Linked DNA regions of Prosthecobacter debontii. The protein of the gene in region 2 binds, or shares a complex with, the protein of the main gene of each other region. Links are inferred from orthologs where the notes say so. Each region holds a gene or a part of one and is shown on either strand. Other genes may lie near its edges.

The links.
Region 1: the proteins of carB (region 2) and carA are in contact, whole or in part, in a solved structure (PDB 1KEE), measured with the Escherichia coli proteins. The link is inferred for Prosthecobacter debontii from one-to-one orthologs.

Annotation. Positions count from the first base shown.
Region 1 is NZ_FUYE01000004.1:29,795-32,961, forward strand. Bases 282-3,130 are described here. They hold carA (glutamine-hydrolyzing carbamoyl-phosphate synthase small subunit), read right to left. Parts: upstream 2,364-3,130; coding sequence 1,200-2,363; downstream 282-1,199. Other genes in these bases: B5D61_RS06870 (alpha/beta hydrolase family protein), read right to left, coding at 282-964; B5D61_RS06880 (lysophospholipid acyltransferase family protein), read left to right, coding at 2,498-3,106. Also shown: more of B5D61_RS06870, read right to left, coding at 1-281; B5D61_RS06885 (phosphatidate cytidylyltransferase), read left to right, coding at 3,164-3,167. UniProt on the Escherichia coli protein: Small subunit of the glutamine-dependent carbamoyl phosphate synthetase (CPSase).
Region 2 is NZ_FUYE01000007.1:137,256-141,460, forward strand. The notes cover bases 311-4,197. They hold carB (carbamoyl-phosphate synthase large subunit), read right to left. Parts: upstream 3,802-4,197; coding sequence 511-3,801; downstream 311-510. Other genes in these bases: B5D61_RS25725 (hypothetical protein), read right to left, coding at 311-383; B5D61_RS12070 (hypothetical protein), read right to left, coding at 4,010-4,197. Outside these bases: more of B5D61_RS25725, read right to left, coding at 1-310; more of B5D61_RS12070, read right to left, coding at 4,198-4,205. UniProt on the Escherichia coli protein: Large subunit of the glutamine-dependent carbamoyl phosphate synthetase (CPSase).

The DNA.
Region 1 (3,167 bases), on a different replicon or contig from region 2:
TTCGACGAACGTTTTGATAGATGTTGAAGACGCCGTCGATAGGAAAGATATCGTCCTTGTCGGTGTTGCAGATGAGCAACGGACGCGGCACTACTAACGCGACCATGCGATCATAGTCCCACCGGTAGGTGTTCACATAGAACATGCAGTCGCAGTGGCCTTCGATGCAACCATCCACCACATGATTGCGCATGGTAGTGACGCCTGCCGTGGGCGCGGCCGCTTTAATGCGCTCATCCAGAGCGGCCACCCACCAGGAGTAAGCTCCGCCACCACTGCGTCCTGTGACACCGAAGCGGGTTTTGTCCACTTCAGGGCGGGTTTCCAGATAATCTAACGCGCGAATACTGGCCCAAGCTTCCAAGCCCGCGGGCGTATAACCACGTGACATCCACCACCAGCGCCCTTTGCTATAGGTGCCATGATGTTCGCCACGGATCTCCCCGAGCTGGACGGTATCAATGATAAGGCAGGCATAACCGTGACGGGCAAACCAGATACCATGATGATGATAGCCCGTTTTGTTGCCTAAGCGCACGCCATCCTTTTCAACCACGGCATGGCCGCAGACATAGAGGATCGTGGGGAGTGGTTTTTCGACCTTATCAGGCAGGTAGAGATTGGCCGTGACATAGTAGCCGGGGACGGCCTGGAAATGCATCTTTTCGATGACATAACCATCCCCCTTCAGTTCCCCAGTTTTAGTTGCTTGAAGCGGTGTGCGTTCTGGCATCGGCTCCAGGCCGAGCATCTCCGCCAGTTGTTTCCGGTATTCAGGGGCTTTGCGCTGCCAGTCCTCGACGGTTTGAATGTCCTTGAGTCCGCCGGCTTCCTCAATCTCCGCGGTCTGTTGCCGCATGTAGCCATCCAGCATCCTGGCACCTGGAGAATCAGGCGTCTTTTCAGGAAAGCGACCCGCGTGGAGCGAGAGCGGAAGGAGAAGCAAACAAAGGAGCGACTTCATAACGGGCAGAGAAATTCAAAGCGACGACCTTGGACGAAGCTAAAACGTCGAAGGTAAGCAAGGCTTTGGAATTATACTGCTGACGAAGTGATGATCTTGTCGCTCGTCCCGATACCGTGATGATGTCTCTAGAGCAAAGCTGCACGCCTGGCCCTCACAGCTCGTTCAATGAGCGCGTGAATTCGACCTCAATAGAGGAGAGTACAGCTGTCTTAGACAATGAACGTGGGACAGGTTAATCCGCGTTATCGATCAGCTTGGCGAACTCATCGAAGAAATACTTCGCATCGTTCGGGCCAGGAGCAGCTTCGGGGTGATACTGCACGCTCATGACGGGGGCTTCGCGATGGCGCATGCCTTCGACGGTGCCGTCGTTGAGGTTGATGTGTGTCACCTCGACATTGGATGGCAAGCTAGCTGGATCGATAGCGAAGCCGTGGTTTTGGCTGGTGATGGAGACCTTACCGGTGCGGAGGTCTTTCACAGGCTGGTTGCCCCCCCGGTGACCAAACTTAAGTTTGAAGGTCTTACCACCGTAGGCGTGGCCGAGGATCTGGTGGCCGAGGCAAATGCCAAAGACAGGCTTCTTGCCGATCAGCTTGCGGACTTCCTCATGGATGTAGCCCAAAGCGCCTGGATCCCCAGGGCCGTTGGAAAGGAAAACGCCATCGGGATTGCGGGCCAGGACCTCTTCGGCCGAAGTGCCGGCTGGCACGACCGTGACATGGAAGCCGCTCTGGCGAAGACCGCGCAGGATGTTCCGCTTCATGCCGAAATCATAAGCCACGACGTGATACCGTGCGTCGGGCAGGGGATGGAAGGCTCCTTCAGCACCACCTTCGCGGTTCTGACTCGGGCTGGGGATATCCCATTGGCGGCTGAGTTGGCTCTCGGGGTCCCACTGATAGATGGAGGGGGTGGTGACTTCTTTGACGAAATCACTGCCCGACATTGGGGCGCTTTCCTGAGCCAGTTTGACGGCTTCCGCCACGGTGCCGACCTCGGTGGTGATGACGGAGCGCATGGCACCCAGGGTGCGCAGGTGCTTGGTGAGGGCGCGGGTATCGACGCCTTGAATCCCGGGAATGTTGTATTGCTTCAGGTAGGCATCGAGAGACTGGCTGCTGCGCCAGTTGCTGGGCACCTCGCAGAGTTCTTCGACGACGAACCCACGCACATGAGGCTCATTGCTCTCATCATCCAGCGGATTGACCCCGTAGTTACCGATCATCGGATACGTCATCGCCACGATCTGGCCACGGTAGGACGGGTCCGTCAGAACTTCCTGATACCCTGACATGGAGGTATTGAAGCAGATTTCGCCCGTGCGTGTGCCGGGTGCGCCAAAGGATTCGCCTTCAAAATACCGTCCGTCTTCGAGTGCCAGGATTGCTTTCATTAAATGGGAAACTTGGGCACCTAGCCTGATTGCGAGACGAATGCAAGAGGCGGTTGCAGGTTCATGTGAACTGCTCGGTGTTCGGATACACTTCGGTCTTGCAGAGTCACGGGCTTGGAGATTGAATTCGGCTAATGATTTCAGGCTTGATCGCTGGTTCTTTACGCCTCGCGACGGGGGCTCTCGCACGCTGGCACGGCTGTGGTCCGGAACTTCGCCAGCGCATCTATTTTGCCAATCACACCAGCAATCTGGACGGGCCGCTTCTCTGGGCAAGCCTGCCCCCCTTACTTCGGCAAAAAACCCGGATGGTCGCCGCTCATGACTACTGGAGTGTGGGGAAGCTCCGTCCCTGGTTGGCTCAGCAGGTCTTTCGAGCGGTCTTGATCGAGCGGAAACGACCTACGGCGGACTGCAATCCCCTGGATGTGATGCTGGAGGCGATGGGTGAGGATCACTCCCTGATTATTTTCCCCGAGGGCGGACGCCAGACCAGCCCTGACCCGCAGCCTTTCAAGGCGGGCCTTTATCACCTAGCGCGGCGGCGCCCTGAGGTGGAGTTGGTGCCGGTATTGATGGAGAATTTGAACCGCATCTTACCCAAGGGCGAGATCTTGCCCGCCCCCCTGCTGGGGAGTCTGGTTTTCGGTGCTCCGATTCGACTGGAAGCCGGAGAGACGAAACCGGACTTTTTAGAGCGGGCGAGGCAATCTGTGATCTGTTTGCGAGAGAATTGCCGCTGATATGAAGGAGGAGTCTGCATGGATTCCGAGTGATTTGATTGACTGACCTGAACCCTTATGA
Region 2 (4,205 bases):
AATCCGAGCCACCCACGTTGGCGTCCAGCAGACTTTGTTTCCACCTGCTTGACGTCCAAGAAAACTCGCTGAAGGAATTTAGGCAAATCTCCTGTTCCAGGAACCAAAAATCTGAACTGATCAGAAATACTCTGAGCAGCTTGGCTTTCCAGGACGCTAACATTTGCACCATAGTCAGGCCGAAAAATTTCATCGGGGCTTTTGGCCTGGTAATGTGCAGGCACATCTGAAAGCCATACTATAATAGGTGAGTCGGATGATGCTCCAAAGAAATCTCGAAGATGCCGAATCTTGGTTAATCTGAACCAAGCCCATCCTCCGAATGCGATCAGCAGGATAAAAGCAAAATCGGAAGCAATGTTGATTAGAATATCCATCATCATGGTCGCATGAGAACCTTACTTTTTAAGATGTCCCACAACGACCGAACATATAACAAATATGTCGACACAGCAGCAAGGTCTTAGAAGAGGCGGTCAAGAGTGACCGCGCTCCCCTCGTTGGCGTGGCCTACTTATGATACTCCTGCAGCGCCCGCACTTCGACCTCAGCCGATTGCAGTGACTTGATGGCCTTCAGCGCAGCATCGGCACCACGCAGCGTCGTCATAATCGGAATCCGATTCTGCATGGCGGCGGTGCGGATCTTGATCTCGTCTTCGCGGGGGTTTTTGCCGCTGGGGGTGTTGATCACGAGGGCCATGTCCTTGTTCTTCATCAGGTCGATGACGTTCGGACGCTGGCCGCTGGCGAGCTTCGGCAGGATGTTCACGGCGGTGCCGGACTCACTGATGACCTGGCCGGTGCCGGCGGTGGCATAAATGGTGAAACCGAGATCGGCATATCCTTTGGCGATGCGGGCGACGTTGGCGCGGTCGGCTTCCTTGACGCTGATGAAGACGTTGCCTCCGGTCGGCAGGGTGCCGCCGGCGGCCATCTGGCTTTTCGCAAAGGCGAGGCCGAGGTCCATGTCGATGCCCATGACTTCACCCGTGGATTTCATCTCAGGCCCAAGAGCGATGTCCACGCCCTGGAACTTGCTGAAGGGGAAGACGGCTTCCTTGACGCTGTAGTGAGCGGGGGTGACCTCGGCGGTGAAACCGAGTTCCTTGAGGGTCTTGCCCGCCATGATCTTGGCGGCGAGTTTCGGCAGTGGCACGCCGATGGCCTTCGAGACGAACGGGGCGGTGCGGGAGGCACGTGGGTTGACCTCGATGACGTAGAGATCGTCGCCTTTCACCGCGAGCTGCATGTTCATCAAACCGCGCACGTTGAGGGCCTTGGCAAGTTTCTTGGCGGCATCGCTGATGCGACCCTGCATGGCGGGCGTGAGGCTGAAGGGAGGGATGACGCAGGCGGAGTCACCGGAGTGAATGCCGGCCTCTTCGATGTGCTCCATGATGGCACCGATGACGGTGGTTTCACCATCGCTGATGCAGTCCACGTCCACCTCGGTGGCGTCTTCCAGGAAGCGGTCCACGAGCACGGGACGGTCGGGCGTAGCCTCGACGGCGTTCTTCATGTAGTGGGTCAGCTCGGCATCGCTGTAAACGATCTGCATGGCACGACCACCGAGCACGAAGCTGGGGCGCACGAGGCTGGGGTAACCAATGCGGGCGGTGATGGCCAAAGCCTCCTCCAGGGAGGTGGCGGTGCCGCTCGGGGCCTGATCGAGGCCGAGTTCATCGAGAAGGGCGGCGAAGAGCTTGCGGTCTTCGGCCAGCTCGATGCTTTTCGGGCTGGTGCCGATGATGCGGACGCCATTTTCCTCCAGGCCTTTGGCGAGGTTCAGCGGGGTCTGGCCGCCGAACTGGACGATGACGCCGAGCACCTGATCGTTGCGGTTTTCGCGCTCGTAGATGTTCAGCACGTCTTCCAGGGTCAGAGGCTCAAAGTAGAGCTTGTCGCTGGTGTCGTAGTCGGTGGAAACGGTCTCCGGGTTGGAGTTCACCATGATGGTCTCATACCCCAGTTCGCGCAGAGCGAAGGAGGCGTGAACGCAGCAGTAGTCGAACTCGATGCCCTGGCCGATGCGGTTCGGGCCACCGCCCAGGATCATGACCTTCTTGCGGTCATTGTCGCGGACTTCATCCTCGGTGCCGTAGGTGCTGTAGTAATAAGGCGTGTAGGCCTCAAACTCCGCCGCGCAGGTGTCCACGAGGCGGTAGGTGGGGACGATGCCGAGGGCTTTGCGACCTAACCGAACATCGGCCTGCTTCGCTCCAGTTTGATGGGCAATCTGTTGATCAGATGCGCCTATCTTCTTTAAACGACGATAGATAGAAGTGCCTTCAGCCAAGTTCTTCGCAGCGACTTCGTTTGTGGCCGCGCCTTTGATCCAAGCATCAATCGTATTGACCTCAAAATTCAGATCTTCTGCAGCCTTTACTTCAGTTACAATCTGCTCAATCTGACGCAGGAACCAGCGGTCGATCTTGGTCAGTTCAAAGACTTTCTCCACATCCCAGCCAATGGCAAAGGCCTGGCCGAGGAAGAAGATGCGCTCGGCATTCGGCACCGTCAGCTTGGTGGTCAGGGTCTCTTCGTCCACCACGACATCGGCTCCATCGCCGATGAGGCCGAAGCGTTTGATCTCGAGGCTGCGCAGGGCTTTCTGAAGGGACTCTTTGAAGGTGCGACCGATGGCCATGGCTTCACCCACGGACTTCATCTGCGTGGTCAGGGTGCCATCGGCACCGGGGAATTTCTCGAAGGTGAAGCGCGGTACCTTGGTCACCACGTAGTCGATGGTCGGCTCGAAGGAGGCCGGAGTCTCGCGAGTGATGTCGTTCTTCAGCTCGTCCAGGGTGTAACCCACGGCGAGTTTGGCGGCGATCTTGGCGATCGGGAAACCGGTGGCCTTGGAGGCCAGAGCGGAACTGCGGCTCACGCGTGGGTTCATCTCGATCACGATCATGCGGCCCGTGTCTGGATGCACGGCGAACTGGATGTTCGATCCACCCGTCTCCACGCCGATTTCGCGAATGCAAGCGAAGGAGGCATCGCGCATGATCTGGTATTCACGATCCGTCAGGGTCTGGATCGGAGCCACGGTGATGGAGTCACCGGTGTGCACGCCCATCGGGTCCAGGTTTTCGATGGAGCAGATGATGACGCAGTTGTCTGCGCGGTCACGCATGACCTCCATTTCGAACTCCTTCCAGCCGAGGAGAGACTCTTCGATGAGCACCTCGCTGACGGGGGAGAGATCCAGACCGCGAGCGGTGATGGTTTCAAATTCTTCCTTGTTGTAGGCAATGCCGCCGCCGGTGCCGCCCAGGGTGTAGGCGGGGCGAATGATGAGGGGCATGGTGCCGATCTCTTCCGCGATGGCGCGGGCTTCCTCGATGGTGTGGGCCACGCCGGACTGCGGCAGGTCCAGACCGATCTTGAGCATGGCGTTTTTGAAAAGCAGGCGGTCTTCGCCTTTCTCAATCGCGTCCGGCTTCGCGCCGATCATGCGCACGCCGTGCTTCTCCAGGGTGCCTGCGCGGTGCAGGGACATGGCCGTGTTCAGCGCGGTCTGGCCGCCCAGGGTGGGCAGGAGGACATCAGGTTTCTCCTTGATGATGATCTTCTCGACGATCTCCGGCGTGATCGGCTCGACATAGGTCCGGAAAGCGAATTCCGGGTCGGTCATGATGGTGGCCGGGTTGGAGTTGATCAAAACGACCTCGTAACCTTCCTCGCGCAGCGCCTTGCAAGCCTGGACGCCTGAATAGTCGAACTCACAGCCCTGGCCGATAACGATGGGGCCGGAACCGATGACGAGGATGCGTTTGATGGAGGGGTCTTTGGGCATGGAGGCGGAAAGGGGGCGGAGCGGATGGTTGGGAGCCCTTCAGGATGCCGCTGGTTGTGTCGGCAGTTTCGGCGAAACCGCGTTACTTTGCGGCGGCAGCCGGGAAAGCGCGGCATCTTGCACAAAGGAAACGCTCTGTAAAGGGCGGAGGCGGAAGATGTGGTCAATCCAAGTGATTTTGTGGTGTCACGGGATGAGTTAGACGCCATTAGCGTCTGAACGCCGCACGAATCTCCTCCAAAGAGCCCGCGATGAGGGCGACTTCATATTCGAAGACGAGGCCGGGTTTGAGCGCAAAGGTCTGGATGGGGGCGAGATAGGAGCAGTCGGCCTTGTTACCGTTGCGCACCCGATAGGTCGTGACCTGATCGGTGTGCGGCATCCATAACCCGATGCCTTCATTG